DNA from 2 places in the Fictibacillus marinisediminis genome. Region 2 is predicted to be linked to the other one. Evidence: a T-box and tRNA genes for the amino acid it is inferred to sense, from the RefSeq annotation. Region 2 holds a T-box; the other holds one or more tRNA genes.

Region 1 (10,410 bases), 1.2 Mb from region 2:
ATCACCGAAGCTATGGATTGTACCGTAAGGTACAGTGGTAGGGGAGCGTTCGAAGTGCAGTGAAGTCAGACCGGAAGGACTGGTGGAGCGCTTTGAAGTGAGAATGCCGGTATGAGTAGCGAAAGACAAGTGAGAATCTTGTCCATCGAAAGCCTAAGGTTTCCTGAGGAAGGCTCGTCCGCTCAGGGTTAGTCGGGACCTAAGCCGAGGCCGAAAGGCGTAGGCGATGGCCAACAGGTTGAAATTCCTGTACCACCTCCTTTCCGTTTGAACGACGGGGGGACGCAGGAAGGTAGGGAGAGCGCGCGATTGGAAATGCGCGTCTAAGCAGTTAGGCTGATTGTGAGGCAAATCCCGCAATCGTGAAGGCTGAGCTGTGACGGCGAGGGAAATTACAGTACCGAAGTCCCTGATCCTACACTGCCAAGAAAAGCCTCTAGTGAGGAAAGAGGTGCCCGTACCGCAAACCGACACAGGTAGGCGAGGAGAGAATCCTAAGATGATCGGGAGAACTCTCGTTAAGGAACTCGGCAAAATGACCCCGTAACTTCGGGAGAAGGGGTGCTCTGATAGGGTTAACGCCCGAGAGAGCCGCAGTGAATAGATCCAAGCGACTGTTTAGCAAAAACACAGGTCTCTGCGAAGCCGCAAGGCGAAGTATAGGGGCTGACACCTGCCCGGTGCTGGAAGGTTAAGAGGAGGGGTTATCCCTTACGGGAGAAGCTCTGAATTGAAGCCCCAGTAAACGGCGGCCGTAACTATAACGGTCCTAAGGTAGCGAAATTCCTTGTCGGGTAAGTTCCGACCCGCACGAAAGGTGTAACGACTTGGATACTGTCTCAACGAGAGACCCGGTGAAATTATAGTACCTGTGAAGATGCAGGTTACCCGCGACAGGACGGAAAGACCCCATGGAGCTTTACTGCAGCTTGATATTGGATTTTGGTACAGTTTGTACAGGATAGGTAGGAGCCTGAGAAGTCGGAGCGCCAGCTTCGATGGAGGCGTCGGTGGGATACTACCCTGACTGTATTGAAATTCTAACCTGGAACCGTGATCCGGTTCGGAGACAGTGTCAGGTGGGCAGTTTGACTGGGGCGGTCGCCTCCTAAATTGTAACGGAGGCGCCCAAAGGTTCCCTCAGAATGGTTGGAAATCATTCGCAGAGTGTAAAGGCACAAGGGAGCTTGACTGCGAGACCTACAAGTCGAGCAGGGACGAAAGTCGGGCTTAGTGATCCGGTGGTTCCGCATGGAAGGGCCATCGCTCAACGGATAAAAGCTACCCTGGGGATAACAGGCTTATCTCCCCCAAGAGTCCACATCGACGGGGAGGTTTGGCACCTCGATGTCGGCTCATCGCATCCTGGGGCTGAAGTAGGTCCCAAGGGTTGGGCTGTTCGCCCATTAAAGCGGTACGCGAGCTGGGTTCAGAACGTCGTGAGACAGTTCGGTCCCTATCCGTCGCGGGCGCAGGAAATTTGAGAGGAGCTGTCCTTAGTACGAGAGGACCGGGATGGACACACCGCTGGTGTACCAGTTGTTCCGCCAGGGGCATAGCTGGGTAGCTACGTGTGGACGGGATAAGTGCTGAAAGCATCTAAGCATGAAGCCCCCCTCAAGATGAGATTTCCCATCACATTAAGTGAGTAAGACCCCTTAGAGATGATGAGGTTGATAGGTCTGGTGTGGAAGCGTGGTGACACGTGGAGCTGACAGATACTAATCGGTCGAGGGCTTATCCTTATTAACAAAAGCGGTATGAACCGTTTATATCCGACAAGCGTTGGAGATATCCTGACGAGAACACGTTTTTGGTGTTCGTAGGAGGGATTGAAACGACCTCGAGGATATGGTTCATGGAGCTGGACGTTAGCATCAGTGAAAGTTTGGATGAAGAAGTTATCTAGTTTTGAGGGAATATGCCTCATTTTTTCTAAAAAAGCTCTTGTCAAAAGAGCAAATACATTGTAAAATGTAACTTGTCCTTGAGAAAATAGGACATGCTTTGAAAGACAGTCTGGTGGCGATAGCGAAGAGGTCACACCCGTTCCCATACCGAACACGGAAGTTAAGCTCTTCAGCGCCGATGGTAGTTGGGGGCTTCCCCCTGTAAGAGTAGGACGCTGCCAGGCTATCATTTCAAACATACTCGTATGTGGTTTTATTCTTATTCCACAGTAGCTCAGTGGTAGAGCTATCGGCTGTTAACCGATCGGTCGTAGGTTCGAGTCCTACCTGTGGAGCCATGCTTCCATAGCTCAGTAGGTAGAGTGCTTCCATGGTAAGGAAGAGGTCACCGGTTCGAGCCCGGTTGGAAGCTCCAGTCGGCCCGTTGGTCAAGCGGTTAAGACACCGCCCTTTCACGGCGGTAACACGGGTTCGAATCCCGTACGGGTCACCAAGTTTTTTCGTTAAGAAAATAACATTCCTTAATACGGAGGATTAGCTCAGCTGGGAGAGCACCTGCCTTACAAGCAGGGGGTCGGCGGTTCGAACCCGTCATCCTCCACCATTATTTATCCCAACGGCAGGCCGGTTTAGCTCAATTGGTAGAGCAACTGACTTGTAATCAGTAGGTTGGGGGTTCAAGTCCTCTAGCCGGCACCATTTTTTTTATAAGCAATGTCTGAAGCCTTTTTTTATGTGGAGGGGTAGCGAAGTGGCTAAACGCGGCGGACTGTAAATCCGCTCCTTTGGGTTCGGCGGTTCGAATCCGTCCCCCTCCACCATCTTTATTTCCGACAGATTATGTTATAACACGAGCCATTAGCTCAGTCGGTAGAGCATCTGACTTTTAATCAGAGGGTCGAAGGTTCGAGTCCTTCATGGCTCACCATTTGAACTTCTGAATAAAAGATGATATCAATGGTAACAAAGTATAATATTGCGGGTGTAGTTTAGTGGTAAAACAAGAGCCTTCCAAGCTCTGGTCGTGAGTTCGATTCTCATCACCCGCTCCATTATGGGGCCTTAGCTCAGCTGGGAGAGCGCCTGCCTTGCACGCAGGAGGTCAGCGGTTCGATCCCGCTAGGCTCCACCATACATAATAAGCACTGTCCTTAGACATTCGTCTAAGGGCTTTTTTATGTCTTTCAAATCTTCAAGGATTCCTGATCCAATAAAGAGGTCGGTGCTTTTGTCCTAATAATTATCCATCAACCTCCTCGAAAGCGCTTACGTATCGGTATATCTATGCATATTTCTGTCCAGTTGAACCAACATGAATAGACAGGCTACAATGAATTTATAGAATTTTTGAAACACAGCATAAGGGGAGGCCGTACAGAATGAAGAAGGATATTACGATCATCGGAGTACCGATGGATTTAGGGCAGACAAGGCGCGGCGTTGATATGGGGCCAAGCGCCATTCGATATGCAGGTATTGTGGAACGTTTAGAAGATATAAATTATAATGTCCAGGATTTCGGGGACATAGAGATTGCCCGGCCTGGGACAATAGAAGAAACAATAGAAACCAATCTTAAGAACCTTCAAGAAGTTTCAACTGCGAGTGAAAAGCTGGCAGACACGGTTTCTAATGTGATTCAGGAAAACCGGTTTCCTCTTGTCCTTGGAGGAGACCACAGTATCGCGATCGGCTCTCTTGCTGGAATTGCCAAGCACTACGAAAATCTTGGCGTTATCTGGTATGATGCCCATGGAGACTTGAATACCGCTGATACTTCACCAAGCGGAAACATTCATGGTATGCCGCTTGCAGCAAGCTTGGGAATAGGGCATGAATCCTTAACTGGCATTGGAGGATATGAGCAAAAAGTTAAGCCTGAAAATATTGTTATTATCGGTGCCCGTTCATTGGATGAAGGAGAAAAAGAATTGATCAAAGAACGTGGCATTAAAGTATACACGATGCATGAAATTGATCGGATCGGCATGACCAGGGTAATGGAGGAAACGATTGAATATCTTTCTAAAAAAACGGATGGTGTTCATTTAAGTCTTGACCTTGATGGTTTGGATCCGCTTGACGCACCGGGGGTAGGTACGCCGGTTCTTGGTGGAATCAGCTACAGAGAAAGCCATTTGGCGATGGAAATGCTGGCCGAGTCTCAGATTATTACCTCAGCTGAATTTGTAGAAGTCAATCCAATTCTTGACGAAAGAAACAAAACAGCGACAGTGGCTGTGGCGCTAATGGGATCACTATTCGGCGAAAAATTATTATAATAATAAATCAAAAAAAACAGCTCTCGAATTAAGAGTAGCTGTTTTTTACGTTTGCTTTTTGGAATTCATTTAAAAGAGCATCTATGTGTTGGCTGATTTCAACAATTTCTTCAGCGATTAAAGGCATAATTTTAGACATTTCATTCATTTTTTTTCGTGAATCTTCAATTTCTCTTAGCAGGATATTGCGATCCATGTGTACACGCTCCTTAAAAAAAATCTTTTATTCCACTATTCCCTCAATTATCCAAATTAAAACTCATTTTCTAAATTTTGTACAAAACATTTCTCTATCCCTGTCTGTTTTCATGCTAAAATAAAAATTGCTTAATTTTTTATGGAATATGAAACTTTTTTGAATACTAAACGTAGAAAAATACGAACCGCAACTGGTGGTGGAAAATTGAAATGGATTCATTAATTAATAATCTGGTTACCCAAGTAAGAGCAGGGAACCAGGAGGCTTTTGAAGGTCTTGTTGAAATTTACAAAGATAAAATATACCGGCTGTGCTACAGAATGGTCGGAGACAGCCATGAGGCGGAGGACCTTGCTCAGGAAGCATTTGTCCGCGCTTACGTAAACATTGATAAATACAGTGGAAGCTATAAGTTTTCAACGTGGCTGTATCGCATCGCCACAAACTTGTGTATTGATAAACTGCGGAAAAAGAAACCGGATTACTCTATGGATGCCGAGATTCCAGGAACAGAAGGAGCAACGCTTTACAGCCAGGTGGCAGGAGCGGCTCCACTTCCGGAAGAGGAAGTGGAGGAAAAGGAGAAGCGGGATCATCTCCAGCAGGAAATCATGAAACTTCCGGAAAAGTACAGGACAGCGATCCTGCTAAAGTATGTCGAAGATCTATCGCTTGAAGAGATCAGCTCTGTTATGGATTTGCCCGTCCCGACTGTCAAAACACGGATACATCGGGGAAGAGAAGCGTTAAAAAAGGTGTATAAAAAGGTTGCAAAATCGAGGTGAACATAATGTCATGTGATACAGAAAAATATATGAGCCTGATTGATAAAGCCCTGGATAGGGATATAACGGAGCTGGAGCAGAAAGAGCTGGACATACATCTGGAAAATTGCGAAGCCTGCAGAGAGCACTATTATGCCTTGAAAGAAATCATTTCCGACATGAAAGAATCAGCGCCTGTTGTTGCTCCTGACCATTTTACAGAGGATGTAATGAAGAGGCTTCCTGCCGTGAAAAAGAAAAGGATGCCGGCTCAATGGATCAGGCGTTATCCAGTCCTGACTGCGGCTGCAGTATTCTTAATCTTAATGTTCGGTTCAGTAATGGCCAACTGGAGTACCGGGAATGAACTATCAGTAGTCTCCGGCTCGGATAACGTTCAGATCAAGCCATCCACGCATACGGTTATCGTTCCTAAGGGAAAGACGGTCAAAGGTGATCTGGTCGTAGAAAATGGCGATGTGAGGGTGGAAGGAAAGGTTGACGGCGATGTCGTCGTCATCAAGGGGAAAAAATATATGGCTTCCGCGGGCCAGATCACCGGTGACAGCCAGGAAATCCATCAAGTGGTGGAATGGGTCTGGTATAAACTTAAAATGTTCTTCACAGGAGAGGAACAAAAATAATATTTAGCATCGAACTAATATGAAGATCTAAAAAGCCGCCTGTTTATGGCCGGCTTTTTACTTTTTCGGGACTTTATAACACAGCAAACGACACCCGGCCGCTCAGTCTCCAACTTTTATGGCAGCGGATGGGATATGCTATAATAAGGGATACCGAATAATTATGATCATTGTTGCACTACATTAACATAGAAAGAGTAGTTCCCTGAAGTGGAGTGATGTCATGTTGCCTGTTGGAAATTTTAGTTTAGGTAGCTATATCAGCCAGATCGTTGATATTTTGCTGGTTACCTATGTTTTTTATAAATTAATAATGCTGATTAGAGGAACCAAGGCGGTACAGCTTTTAAAAGGAATTGTGGTCATTGTAGCTGTATGGCTTGCGAGCAGTTTCTTTGAACTGCGGACAATGGGCTGGCTGATGGATAAAGCCATTACATATGGATTATTGGCCATTATTATTATTTTCCAGCCTGAATTAAGGAGAGCGCTGGAGCAGCTCGGCAGGGGAAAACTGTTTTCCCGATCTGGTTTAGCTGACGAAGAGGAGATGGGAAACTCCATTGATGCGATCGTTAAGTCAACCAGTTATATGGCCAAGCGCCGAATTGGGGCCATCATATCGTTTGAAAGAGAAACCGGTCTTACCGATTATGTGGAAACAGGGATTCCTATTCATTCGAAATTGTCATCAGAGCTGCTGACCAATATTTTTGTGCCCAACACGCCTCTGCACGACGGAGCGGTTATTTTGCGGCAGAATGAAATCGTTGCGGCAGGCTGTTATCTTCCGTTGACCGAAAGCCCGTTTGTTTCCAAAGAACTGGGTACAAGGCACAGAGCGGCTATTGGTGTAAGTGAAGTAACAGATGCGATTACTGTCATCGTCTCAGAAGAAACCGGTAGCATCTCGATTACGAAGAACGGAGAAATCCATCGCAACCTGAATGAGGAAACACTGAGAGCTTTATTGAATGCGGAATTAATGGTATCAGGCAAAAATGCTTCCTCATCACGCTGGAATTGGAGGGGGAAGAAAAATGGACAAACTCCTTAAGAGCAATTGGTTTGTAAAAATTATCGCTTTTCTTTTGGCATTAATGCTTTATACCGTCCTATCCATGGAAAACCAGCAGCAATCTGACCGGCAATCCCTGTTCACCTCCGTATCCAAGACGAGTGAAACGGTAAGCGGGGTTACCATAACGCCTTTATTTGATGAAAATAAATACGTACTAACAGACTTGCCCAGATCGGTGGACGTCAAGCTGACGGGTTCTTCCAATCTGCTGACGAAAGCATTAAAAGTGGACCGTCGAATGGAAGTCTATATCGATCTTACAAAGATGGGTCCAGGTACAAAAAAAGTTCCTGTAAAAATCAGGAATGTTCCGGAAGGGTTAAAAGCCGTTCCATCACCTCAGGCAGTGGAAGTAACGCTTCACCGAAAACAAACGAAGCAGATCCCGATTTCTGTGGATATCAAGAACAAGAATAAATTGCCGGAGGGTTATGAAGCCGGAAAACTTAGCTACTCGCCGAAGAGTGTGTATGTAACAGGTCCAGAGGATTACATCAGTGATATTGCAAGTATCCGGGCATCTGTGGATGTTTCGAATGCCAAGGATAAGGTAGAATCAAGGGTGCCGCTGCGGGCTTACGACAGTCAAGGCAATCTGCTCGATGTACTGATTGATCCGAAGTCTGTCAATGTTACGGTCCCTATCACAAAACCAAGTAAAACGGTACCGCTGAGCCTGAATGAAAAAGGCAACCTTCCTGACGGGCTTACCCTTGCAGGTATAACGATGGATCCGAAAGAAGTGACGTTAACAGGTCCTTCATCCGCCCTTGATAAAATCAGTGAAGTAAGCGGCGTAGACATAGATTTAGACAAGATTAAAGAAGATTCAACGATAGACGTTGATGTGCCTCTTCCAAAAGGCACAGAAGCTGTAAATCCCAAACAAGTCCAAGTAAAAGTGGATGTAGAGAATGACGTTAAAACAAAGACCTTTAAGGATATCCCTATTGAAATGAGGGGAGAGACTCCTGAACAGCAGGCGTCCTTCTTATCTCCTGCGAGCGGAAAGATGGATGTGACCATTACAGGCAGCAAAAAAACTGTTGATGCATTGGTGGCTTCAGATATTACGGCATATGTTGATGTCAGCAAGCTGAAACCAGGTGAGCATACGATTTCAATAAAAGCCTCAAACTCCAAGAACCTTCAAATGAAAAAGGAGTTTACGACGGCGAGAATTAAAATCGAAACCCCAGAAACCCAGACCGGCTCTGATAACCAGTCTGACCAAACCACATCGCAGAGCGGGGATAAGAACAGCAATAACGAGAATAACGGCACTGCCGGCAGCAAGCCGGACAATAACCCAACCTTTTCTCAATCAAAGGCAGAGGGAAAATCGGATCGTACCGAATCAATTACTGAAGGAGAGAATTAAATCATGGGAAAATACTTTGGAACAGACGGGGTAAGAGGAGTTGCCAATACAGAGCTTACACCAGAATTAGCATTTAAACTTGGCCGATTTGGGGGATATGTATTAACAAAGGAAACCCAAAAACCAAAAGTACTGATCGGCAGAGATACACGAATTTCTGGTCATATGCTTGAAGGAGCACTGGTGGCGGGCCTTTTATCTACGGGAGCTGAAGTATTGCGTTTAGGTGTCATCTCAACACCTGGCGTTGCTTTCTTGACAAAGGCACTGGGCGCACAGGCAGGTGTCATGATCTCTGCTTCCCATAACCCAGTCGCTGACAACGGAATTAAGTTTTTCGGAGCGGATGGCTTTAAGCTATTGGATGAGCAGGAAGCAGAGATTGAAGCTCTCCTCGATCAGGAGAAAGACGAGCTTCCGCGCCCTTCAGGCGGGGATATCGGCTCAGTAGGCGACTATTTCGAAGGCGGACAAAAGTACCTTCAATATTTAAAACAAACCGTCCCTGGCGATTTTTCCGGTATGCATATCGCACTCGACTGCGCTCACGGTGCCACATCTTCTTTGGCTCCGCATCTGTTTGCTGATCTGGAAGCCGATATCTCAACGATGGGAACAAGCCCAAATGGTCTAAATATTAACGATGGTGTAGGTTCCACACACCCTGAAAAATTGGCTGAACTGGTCAAGGAAAAAGGAGCAGACATGGGTCTGGCCTTTGATGGGGACGGAGACCGTCTGATTGCGATTGATGAAAAGGGGAACATCGTGGATGGCGACCAAATCATGTTTATTTGCGCCGTCTATTTAAAAGAGCAGGGAAGACTGAAGAACGATACCATCGTCTCCACTGTGATGAGCAACCTTGGATTCTATAAAGGACTTGAAGACAGAGAAGTAAAATCGGTTCAGACTGCTGTCGGCGACCGATATGTGATGGAAGAAATGAGAAAGAGCGGATATAACCTGGGCGGAGAGCAATCCGGACATATCATTTTCCTGGACCATACAACGACGGGTGATGGCATGTTATCGGCTATTCAATTAGCAAGCATCGTCCAGCAGACGAAAAAGCCATTATCTGAGCTTGCGGATGAAATGAAAAAGTTCCCTCAGCTTTTAATCAACGTAAGAGTTGTCGATAAAACAAAGCTTGAAGGCAATGCAACGATCCAATCTGCGATCGAGAAGGTCGAAGCAGAAATGAACGGAAACGGGCGTGTACTTGTCCGTCCATCGGGAACTGAGCCGTTGGTGCGTGTCATGGTGGAAGCACCTACGAAGGAACAATGCCAAATCTATGCTGATCAGATAGCTGATGTGGTCAAGACGGAACTTGTTTAGTCAAATGCACCCTCATTCATCAAGATAGGCACGAAACCTATGCATAAGCGTATCACCAGCGGGTTCGCTTATGCATATTTTATTAAATATTTATTAAGCTGCTTAGCAATCAATTGACGCTTAAATCGAAACAAGATATCATTAAGTTTGAATTTACTTCGAAACGGGAAGGTGGATAGAGCGGCCAATTTAATAACCAAAGCGCCTGAACTATTTTCGGACGGAAGAAAATAGTTGACGAGGAAGAGGTTCATCGATTTTTCGGCGGATGCCTCTCGGAACCAGTCACTTTCGTAAGCTTTTAAATAAAACAGGCAAGGCGACTTCCTGTACAAAATTAAAAGCAGTGGCTAACAAAATAAATCAAACATAGGTGGGGCTGTGAGCCCCGCTCACAGTCCCCCTGTTACAGAGGCAGGTGCCAGCCGATTTTGGGCTATACCTGACCCAAGGGAGGATATATTAAATGTGCGGAATTGTAGGTTATGTAGGAAATAAGGATGCTAAAGAAATCTTGCTTCGCGGACTGGAAAAATTAGAGTACCGCGGTTATGACTCAGCAGGTATTGCTGTAATTGACAACGACGGCGTTCAAGTCTTCAAAGAAAAAGGAAGAATCGCTGTATTGCGTGATATCGTTGACTCAGGCGTTGAAACATCAATGGGGATCGGACATACCCGCTGGGCAACACACGGAGCGCCAAGCAAGGTGAACTCTCACCCACACCAAAGTACTGCAGAGCGATTTACGCTTGTGCATAACGGTGTGATTGAGAACTATGAGAATATTAAAAGAGAATACTTA
Region 2 (10,410 bases):
AGACTAACTCTAAATGAAAACCATTCTCATCGTCAATCATACTTGAGAACCATTCTCACTTAATTCTAAAATTTATTCTTCTCAGTCGGTCCAGGCTTTCAATACTTGTAAAATCCCGGCATATCAGTACTTTCAAAGTCATTCTTACTTTTATAAAAAAAAAGACTTTAACCTGAAACGGAAATGGTACTTTTGACCTATTGAAATTGTTTCTTCTAAAATAAATGCATCGAATTTTGTCGTATGATGTCGCGTATAAACGGTTTGAACATAAATGAGTGGATTTTGAACATAAATTAATTTTTTTGATCATAAATCCGTATTTTTGAACAATAATCCTGTAAATTTAAAAATAAAAAAATGTCGTTACGATTTTTTCAGGTATAAGGGACTAGTCTGGCGCTCATACCTCCGCAAAAGAGCTTGAATAAGCCAAAATACCCCACTGAACCATCTGGCTAAGGACCACAGCATGAAAATTTACTCAAAATCCTTCTTTTTTTCATAAAAAACGACCATGTTGCTTCCCAATTGAATGGTTGTCCTAAAATAACCTGATTTCGCACATCCATTACAAAAAAAAGAGGCGCTTTCTCATCACACCCCTTTAGCATGATAAGAAACTCCTCTTCTTTATGGTTATTGTCTATTTTCAACTTTCTCCTGCAGCTGTTTGATCAGCTGTTCCACTTCTATAAAACCGGAAGATTCCTCTCCATATTTCCTGGCATTTACACCCTGGCGTTTTATCTCTTCATCTCCGACAACTAAAATAAAGGGTATTTTCTGTAATTGTGCTCCTCTGATTTTATAGCCCAGCTTTTCTTCTCTCACATCAGCTTCTACTCTTATTCCTGCAGATTTCAATCTCTGAACCACATCCTCTGCATAGGGCTGGTGATGCAATAATGACACAGGTAGAACCTTCACCTGGACCGGTGCCAGCCATAATGGAAACGCACCTGCATAATGTTCAATCAGAATTCCTAAAAAACGGTCAATTGAACCGAGAATCGCGCGATGAATAACGACCGGACGCTGTTTTTCATTCTTTTCATCAATATAATGCAGATCAAACTTTTCAGGCATCTGGAAATCCAGCTGCACTGTCGCGCACTGATGACTTCTGTTTATGGCATCCCGGATATGAAAATCAATCTTCGGACCGTAGAATGCACCATCACCTTCATTGATCCTGTAATTCAATCCGGCTTTCTTCAGAACATTTTCAAGGGCATTCTCTGCCTTTTCCCAAAGCCTCTCATCCCCCATCGAATCCTCTGGACGAGTAGAGAGTTCAACCTCGAATTGAAATCCAAAAGTTCGGTACACCTCACCCACGACATCAAGCACTGACTCTAATTCGCTTTCAATTTGATCCGGTGCAACGAAGATATGGGCATCATCCTGGCAAAATGTTCTTACACGCAGCAGCCCGTTCAGCGCTCCGCTGAATTCATGCCGGTGCACCTGGCCGAATTCTGCGAGTCTTAAGGGAAGATCCCGGTACGACCGGCGTTTGTTTTTATAGATGAGCATATGCCCTGGACAGTTCATCGGCTTTAAGGCAAAACCAGCCTGATCCACTTGTGAGAAATACATATTTTCCTTGTAATGATCCCAATGGCCTGATTGCTCCCAAAGCCGCTGATTCAGCATAAGCGGTGTCCTTACTTCTTCAAAGGAGTGACTCATCTGAAATTCCCTCAAAAATCGTTCCAGTTCATTTCTTAACAACTGGCCCTTTGGCAGGAAAAAGGGCATTCCAGGAGCCTCTTCAGAAAACATAAACAGATCAAGCTCTTTTCCGAGTTTGCGGTGATCTCGCTTTGCTGCTTCTTCAAGAAAGAGAAGATGCTCTTCGAGTTCCTTTTTTGAGGAAAAAGCAACTCCATAGATCCGCTGCAGCATTTGATTCTCTGAATCGCCCCGCCAGTAGGCTCCAGATACAGAAGTTAACTTAAAGGCTTTAATAAGGCCAGTTGAAGGAAGATGCGGTCCTCGGCAAAGGTCCATAAACTCTCCCTGTTTATAAAATGTAATCTCTTCATCATCAGGGATACCGTTGAGCAATTCCAGCTTCAAATGATCCCCTTTTCCACGCCAGTATTCCTCTGCCTCTCCCCTTGAAACCTCAATCCGCTCAATCTTTTTATTCTCTTTGATTATCTTGTTCATCTCTGCTTCAATGGCAGGTAGATCTTCAAGTGTGATCGAAACCGGCACATCCATGTCATAGTAAAACCCATTCTCAATGACCGGCCCCACTCCAAGTTTTACATTGTCATATAGCCGCTGAACAGCCTGAGCTAGGACATGTGCAGCGCTATGCCTCATGATGTTGATTCCCTCATCGGAATCAAGTGTTAAAATCTCTACGGCCGCGGCCCTCTCTAAAGAGAAGCTCAGGTCGTAAAGGACATTGTCTATCCTTCCTGCTGCAGCTTTCTTTTTAAGACCAGGACTGATTGAAGCCGCAATTTCATCCATTGATACACCATACGGGTACTTTTTTTCGGAACCATCGGGAAATTGAATGCTGATCTGATTTTCTTTCATCTTATAACCCTCCAATTTAGTTTTTGAATAACAAAAAGCACACCCATCCCTAATCTAGGGACGAGCGTGCTTATACCCGTGGTTCCACCCTGGTTCCCGCCATAATTGCCATTGACGGCTCCATTCGCTGTAACGCAGCTCATGCGGAATGGGCTAATGGAATCCAGTTTCACCCATTCAGCTCCCAGGCGGTAAATCACTCTCCTGTGTTAGGAAGTTCTCAGCTTTCCTTCCCTCTCTGTATAACCGGTTTGAGTCATTCTTGCCCTGTTCACAGCTATTTTCTATTTCGGGAAAGGAAAAAGAAAAAACGCACCCATCCCCGGCAATAGGGACGAGTGCGTTTTACCCGTGGTTCCACCCAGATTCCCATCAAGAGGTTTTACAACGAATTGATGGCTCCAGTGCTTTAACGCAGCGGCTGCGGTATAGGCTAGTCTCATTTCACCGATACAGCTCATGGATGGTAAGCGAATCTCCTGCGTTGGGAAGTTCTCAGCACCCTTCCTCTCTGTACAACCGGCCAGAATCACTCATGTTCCTTTCAAAGCTTTTCATAACGTTCAGTTTTATTAAGATAGAATATACAGTATTATCCACATTGATACAATCATTTTTTGAAAAATTATTATTTCTTTCGATAAATGATGGCTGGCCCGCCAGCCTCTCCTACGATCAAAAGGTCAGCCATATTTAAGAACAGACCATGTTCTACTACGCCTGTGATTCCATCGAGCCAAGAAGCGGTTTTTTCAGGATGTTTGATACTTTCCATTTTTAAATCAATCACATAATGGCCGCTGTCTGTAATAAAATAAGCATCTTCCTTTTTTCGAAAAGACGGCTGGAGCCCTTCTTTTTCAAACAGACGGAAAACCTGATGAGATCCGAATGGCAGCACCTCTACTGGCAGGGGAAATGTACCTAATGACTCAACCAGTTTAGCGGAATCAACGATCCAAATGATTTTGGAAGAGATGCTCGCTACTACTTTTTCATACAGCAGGGCGCCTCCTCCTCCTTTTATCCCATTCAATTCAGCGTCTACTTCATCTGCTCCATCAATGGTAAGGTCGATTTGGTCGATTTCATTTATGGATATAAGCGGTATATCAAGCGACTTTGCTAATTGTGTTGTGGAATCTGAAGTGGATACTCCCTTAATCTGGAGTCCTTCCTTTACCCTCTTCCCAAGCTTTTGAAGCATAAAATAGACAGTAGATCCTGTCCCAAGACCAATTGTCATGCCATCTTCTATGTAATCAGCAGCTTTTCCGCCTGCCATCTGTTTTTCGTTCATCATTGTTTTCTCCTTTAGAACTTTGGGTATCTTATTTCATACTACCCTTTTTGTTCTTCTATTACGCGAACAAGTATAAGAATAAATGTAAAATGGGTAAAATTATAAGATTACAACTTTCTTTTTTTCAGGGTTTCATACTTTATCATTAAAATTAATTCTTGGCGGTGAATCATGTTAACTTCATTGAAACGATTTTTAATCGGACGTCCGTTAAAATCTAACGAGGCCGGAGAACATAAATTGAATAAGTTGAAAGCGCTGGCAATTCTTTCATCTGATGCACTCTCTTCTGTTGCTTACGGAACAGAGCAGATTCTCCTGGTACTCGTAACATTCGGGACGGTCGCCTTCTGGTATTCCCTGCCTATCGCAATTGGAGTCCTTGTACTATTACTGGCACTTATATTATCATACCGGCAGATTATCTTTTCCTATCCTCACGGTGGTGGAGCCTATGTCGTTTCTAAAGAAAATCTGGGAGTCAATTATGGTCTGGTTGCCGGGGGATCTTTACTCGTTGATTACATATTAACCGTAGCTGTTAGCGTATCTGCAGGAACAGACGCCATCACTTCAGCCTTTCCTGCCCTTCATACGCATAACGTCGCAATTGCCGTGGTGCTCGTTATTCTCATTACGATTTTAAATCTTAGAGGCTTAACGGAGTCGGCGAGTATTTTGGCCTACCCGGTTTACCTCTTTGTTGTGGCCCTTATCATTATGATCGGGGTCGGTCTTTACCATATTGCAACCGGAGGTGTTCCTGCATCTGCACACACGCCTGTCGGTACACCGGTTGCTGGTCTGACGCTGTTCCTGCTTCTCAGAGCTTTCGCTTCTGGATGTTCTGCACTGACTGGAGTTGAAGCAATCTCTAATGCTATTCCGAACTTCAAGGAGCCCCAGCCGAATAATGCTGCCAAAACGCTGATCATGATGGGATCATTATTAGCTGTTTTATTTACTGGAGTTACCTTCCTTGCTTATTGGTATGGCATCGCACCTAAAGTAGAGGAAACCGTTGTTTCACAAATTGCTGCTGAAACGTTCGGCCGTAACTATATGTATTATTTTATCCAGGGAACAACGGCATTAATTCTAGTCCTTGCAGCCAATACTGGTTATTCAGCGTTCCCGCTGCTCGCTTATAACCTGGCGGCAGATAAATTCATGCCGAGAATGTACACGATGCGCGGAGACCGCCTCGGTTATTCAAATGGAATCATTACGCTCGGCATCGGTTCTATCATTCTGATCGTTGCGTTCAGAGGGCAGACTGAGAACTTGATTCCTTTATATGCCGTAGGGGTATTCATTCCTTTTACCCTGTCACAGACCGGTATGATTTTAAAGTGGCTCCGAGAAAAACCAAAAGGATGGATTCTAAAGCTGACGGCTAATTTGATCGGTGCCCTCATTACACTGACCGTTCTCATCATCTTTTTTGTCACTAAATTTACTCAAGTCTGGTCCGTTCTGATCTTCTTGCCGTTAATTATCCTACTGTTCCACCGGATCCATCGCCATTATAAGGACGTCGGTGACCAGCTTCGCCTGGAATCAGAACATCCGCCTCTCGCCATCGAAGGAAATGTTATCATTGTTCCGGTTGCCGGGATGACTCGGGTGGTTGAAAACTCACTTAATTACGCTAGAACCCTCTCTGACCAGGTCATTGCCGTTTATGTAGCCTTTGACCGACAGGAGGAAAGACGTTTTGAAGAGAAATGGGAACAGTGGCAGCCGGACATCCGTCTCGTCACACTGCACTCACAATACCGGAGCATTATACAGCCGCTCACCAAATTTATCGATACTGCCCAACACAAGGCAAAAGAATCGAACTATTGGGTGACGGTGCTGATTCCGCAATTTATTACGAAAAAGAATTGGCACAACATTCTTCATAACCAGTCAAGCTTGCTCATCAGGGCTTATCTTCTGTATAAAAGAAATGTGGTTGTTACTACTGTTCCATATCGATTTAAAAAATAAGAAAAAGGATGGCCGGCTTTCTGTCTGGGCATCCTTTTTTTATGTTATCAATGTTTTACATTTTGAATTCAATTTTCCCGGTCTCTTTATTGAGGGTAAGGGCGGCCGCAAACGGTTTGCCCTGCTTGCTTTTAAACCCTTTTAACTTGGTGGTTTCACCCTTTTCCAACAGGCGTTTCACCTGAGCTGCCGATAGCTTTTTCCGTGCGATCTTGCCGGAAATGGAAAACTTGCACCCTTCTTTATAGCCGCTGCATCCATAGAAGTCATTGCGCTTAATATAGATGATTTCTTTTCCGCAGTACGGACATTTGCCGATGGGTTCTGCTGTTTTAGACAACGGAATATTCTCTACCTTCCAGCTTGCAGCACCGGCAATGGCATCGCTGATCACTTTTTCTGTCATTTTGCGGGTCAGCTCCATAAACTGTTTCGCATCTGCTTTTCCTCTTCCAATCTCACGGAGCCGCTGCTCCCAAACCGCAGTTGTTTCTGCAGATGTCAAAATGGATTCTTCACCGATCGCGGCAATTAATCCCTTCGCTTTTTCGGTCGCAAATACTTGGTTTTTTTCTACTCTGATATAATCCAGCTCTTCAATTTTTTTTATGATGCTGCTTCGTGTCGCCTCAGTGCCAAGACCTTGAACTTGTTCGAGCACCTTGCTCAGCTCTTCATCCTCAATCGTTTTGCCGGCTGTTTTCATGAGGGTGACGAGACTTCCGAGCGTGTATCGTTTAGGCGGCTGTGTTTTTCCTTCCCGGATCGCAACGTTCTCCACTCTTCCTTTGTCGGCTTCAGTTAGATCCGGAAGAAGGGTGTTTTCATCGTCCTCTTTTTTAGCTTCTTTCTTTTTGTTTTCAAAAAGGACCTTGCGCCATCCTTCCTGTATGATGACTTTTCCTTTTGAAATGAATTCATCCCGCTCATTTACTTTTGTAACGATTGTAGTGGTATCCATAATCGCCTTATCATAGTGGGCAGCAATCACGCTCCTCACAATCAGATCGTATATGTTCCGCTCATCTCGGCTTAACTTTGCAGGATTAGCGACGTTTTCTGTTGGAATGATGGCATAGTGGTCAGATACTTTCGCAGCATTTACAAAACGCGGATTCCCTATGAGAGATCGCTTCGGTGAAGGAAGGAGATGTTTATATTCCTCAAGGTCACCCAGCTGCTTCAATATGCCTGGCATCATTTTCGCCTCTTCTTCAGTGATATACGGGCTATCCGATCTTGGATAACTGACCACTTTTTTTAAATAGAGATCGCTTGTAATGTTCAGTGTTCTTTCCGGGGAGTACTTATACACTTGATTCGCTTTAGCTTGGAGAGCAGAAAGATTAAACAGCATCGGCGGATGGTATTCTTTTCTCTCCTTTTTTATGCTGTTCACGGAACTAAACTGATTTTCAGTCCGCCTTTTGATCTCCTCTGCCAGATCTTTCGTTTTGAGGCGGCTGCTGCTTTTATCATGCCATTTTCCGCTGTACTTCTTTCCATTCACATCAAATGAACCGATCACTTCAAAAAAAGGTTCCGGCTTAAACTTCTCGATCTCATGTTCGCGTTTAACAACTAGCGCGACTGTCGGAGTCATGACTCTTCCTGTCGGAAATGTCTCTCTAATTCCTTTTTTCTGCATTAAAAGTGTGTATGCTCTCGTCGTATTCAACCCGACAAGCCAGTCGGCACAGGCTCTGGAATAGGCTTCAAAAAAGACGGGGAGCGTTTCCTGGCCTTCTTTCAGGTTTTTGAATCCATCCAAGACTGCTTTTTTTGTTAATGATGAGATCCATAAGCGCTTTACCGGTTTTCTGCAGTTCATATTGAGGAGAAGAGATTTATAGATAAGTTCTCCTTCACGACCCGCATCGGTCGCACCGATGATTTCAGTGACTCCGGGTTCAAAAGCCAGCTTTTTAATCGTTTGAAATTGATCCCATTTAGAGGGAGAAACTTTATACCTGAAACGGTCCGGCATCATCGGCAGCGTTTCAAGTTTCCATTTTTCCCATTCCGGTTTATAGTCCTTTGGCGGAACAAGTTCCAGAAGGTGGCCGACACACCATGTTAAATAGGCTCCTTCAGGAAAAAATTCCTGAGGAGGAATCTCATAATATCCTTTTAGTTTCTTAACCTTAGAAAAAGGCCCTGCAAGAGCTTGGGCCTGTGATGGTTTTTCAGCGATAATAAGTTTCATGGTTCACTCCTTGAAGCATACATATATTCGTCATTATGCTTCATTTAATCCATAGATTCGAACATTTGTACTCTTTTTAATTATACCATTTTATTTTCATGAATAAAATGTTCTTACAGACTCGTCTCCCCGCTCTGTGCAAAAAGGTTCTGCTCTTCATACAAATAAAAAATGTAATCGGTAGACACACCTGCCCCGTCCATCTGTCTGAGCATGGCGGTAAGATTTCCTCTATGGTAGGTTCCATGATTGACAACATGCAGAATAAAATCCTGCAGCGGCGCCTTAGCTTCCCCGAATTTCGGATGCGAAATCGTGATCACCTGAAGTGGATCTTCTATCCCGTTTAAATACAGCTTATAGCTGCTGGATACTTCCATAAATAATTTCTCAATTTCAATCAATGATACGCCTTCCAGCCTCTCATTCCATTCATTCAGCGAGTGGATCGTTTCTTCGTATGTTCTTCCAGAAATCGTCCATAGCCAGATCAGATCCGTTTTCAGCATGTGAACCAATGTATCCATCAAGCTTGGAAACACACTTTTTATTTCTTGCTTCATCCGTTCTTCTGGCAGCTTCTTTAAATGTTCAAACCATTTCTTGTTGGCCCAGAGATGATAGTCCATCCATTTTGATGCTTGATTTTCCATATATTAAATCTCCTTTTATCATGGTTTATTTTCATAGTAGTCCTTCGATATGACAATGAGATCTTCCTGCAACCCTGCACTTTCTTCTTAAAACAAGGAAAATTTCTTCGGAAAGAAGAATACATCTAAAAAAGGACACTTCAGCTTGGAGGAACAACTCATGGCAGAGAAACAGACACAAAAGAGAATCCGATTACGAGAATTACGAATAACCGACTGGAAGGATGTACATGCGTACGCTTCTCAGGAGATCACATGCCGCTTTCAGCCGTGGGGCCCAAATGCCGAGGAAGATACGCTGGAATTCATGGGCCAGGTTATAAAAGATACAAAGCATAATCCCAGGTCTCGCTATGCTTTTGCGATCATTGAAGAAAAAGATGAAAAACTGATCGGAGTGGCAGAACTGAACATCAGGGATTTCACTAACAAAATCGGAGAGATCGGCTATGTCATCCATCCAGATTATTGGGGCCGAGGCTATGCAACTGAGGCGGGCGGACTTCTACTCCACTTGGGTTATACCGTGCTGCGTCTTCATCGAATCTATGCAACGTGCCACCCTGACAATGAGGGGTCAGCAAGAGTTCTCGAAAAATTAGGAATGATAAAAGAAGGTGTTCTGAGAGAAGATCTAAAGATAGGAAGTGGATGGCGGAACTCGCTGCTCTTCAGTATTTTGGAGCATGAATGGACGGGTATGCCATAAGGTTATGGGTGTGTTCTTGAATAAAATCCTTTATCTCATACTCTCACTTGTACTGATCCTACTGTTTTCAGCCTAAGAGTGAACGTCTTTATCTTTGGAGATAAAGTGGCGGGTGGATACTGGATAGAGCAGAATAAAAAACCAGCATGAAGATTTTCACATGCTGGTTTTTTGTTTTATGCTGTTGTTATGGTTGCATCGAGCTCCACTTCGACATTTCCTTGTATGGCTCTTGTGATCATGCATGAGGTTTCTGCTTTTTCAGCCAGCCTTTTGGCGAGCTGCTGATCTGCCTGTGTCGCCTCAGCTTTTAAAACAATAACAGGGCGATGTATGATCTTCTTATACGTGATCACACCTTTTGTTACATCCACGACCCCAACTGAATCCATCGTAAGGTTTTCTTTATCCAGGCTGCTTCTCTCCATCATGGCAGCAAGAGTAATAATATAACAGGTTGCTGCTGCACCAAGCAGCATTTCATCAGGATTGGTACCCACCCCTGGCCCATCCATTTCAGGAGGAATCGAGATTTTCATTTTCAGGTTGCCGGTTTCAATTTCACCTACATCATTTCGCAAACCAGGCCAGTTGGCATTTAAATGAAAGCTATGTTCAGCCATATGATCAGCTCCTTATCTTGTTCTCCACTCTTATTGTAACCATCCTAGACCATTCACTCACTTAATCTGCCCTGAAAGACATATAAAAAGAATTAATTATACCTTCTTCCCTGATTTTCAGTATAATGATAGAATAGTATATTTTTACATATTCACAGTTTATTCTGTTAATAATAGAAAATGTTGAAGGAGAAAAGAAGACATGTCTATTCTTATGGTAGATGATAATTCCGTAAATCTATATGTTATAGAAAAAATATTAAAAGGGGCCGGTTATGAGAATACGGTCTCGCTTTCATCCGCCAGCCAATTGTTTGATTACCTTGAAATGGGGAACCCCCAGCCGAAAAAAAGTGATGTAG

What was found. The T-box of region 2 lies ahead of thrS (threonine--tRNA ligase). A T-box ahead of a tRNA ligase gene usually reads a tRNA of that ligase, here a tRNA-Thr.
Region 1: it has a tRNA-Thr gene. The T-box ahead of thrS (threonine--tRNA ligase) is inferred to sense a tRNA for this amino acid. The anticodon was not compared.

Annotation. Positions count from the first base shown of each region.
Region 1 covers NZ_JAIWJX010000002.1:166,381-176,790, forward strand. Annotated here, with positions in the region: rRNA gene LCY76_RS01005 (23S ribosomal RNA) at 1-1,745, shown strand, start outside; rRNA gene rrf (5S ribosomal RNA) at 2,019-2,134, shown strand; tRNA gene LCY76_RS01015 (tRNA-Asn) at 2,174-2,248, shown strand; tRNA gene LCY76_RS01020 (tRNA-Thr) at 2,250-2,325, shown strand; tRNA gene LCY76_RS01025 (tRNA-Glu) at 2,329-2,403, shown strand; tRNA gene LCY76_RS01030 (tRNA-Val) at 2,439-2,514, shown strand; tRNA gene LCY76_RS01035 (tRNA-Thr) at 2,534-2,609, shown strand; tRNA gene LCY76_RS01040 (tRNA-Tyr) at 2,648-2,731, shown strand; tRNA gene LCY76_RS01045 (tRNA-Lys) at 2,763-2,838, shown strand; tRNA gene LCY76_RS01050 (tRNA-Gly) at 2,889-2,962, shown strand; tRNA gene LCY76_RS01055 (tRNA-Ala) at 2,967-3,042, shown strand; gene rocF (arginase) at 3,290-4,192, shown strand; gene LCY76_RS01065 (aspartyl-phosphate phosphatase Spo0E family protein) at 4,221-4,388, opposite strand; gene sigW (RNA polymerase sigma factor SigW) at 4,601-5,176, shown strand; gene LCY76_RS01075 (anti-sigma factor family protein) at 5,182-5,799, shown strand; gene cdaA (diadenylate cyclase CdaA) at 6,026-6,856, shown strand; gene LCY76_RS01085 (CdaR family protein) at 6,840-8,261, shown strand; gene glmM (phosphoglucosamine mutase) at 8,265-9,605, shown strand; gene glmS (glutamine--fructose-6-phosphate transaminase (isomerizing)) at 10,072-10,410, shown strand, end outside.
Region 2 covers NZ_JAIWJX010000002.1:1,410,671-1,421,080, reverse strand. Annotated here, with positions in the region: gene thrS (threonine--tRNA ligase) at 640-2,559, opposite strand; T-box leader at 2,613-2,843, opposite strand; gene rpiA (ribose-5-phosphate isomerase RpiA) at 3,188-3,859, opposite strand; gene LCY76_RS07735 (APC family permease) at 4,034-5,857, shown strand; gene LCY76_RS07730 (type IA DNA topoisomerase) at 5,913-8,063, opposite strand; gene LCY76_RS07725 (DinB family protein) at 8,177-8,716, opposite strand; gene LCY76_RS07720 (GNAT family N-acetyltransferase) at 8,877-9,425, shown strand; gene LCY76_RS07715 (OsmC family protein) at 9,602-10,048, opposite strand; gene LCY76_RS07710 (SpoIIE family protein phosphatase) at 10,251-10,410, shown strand, end outside.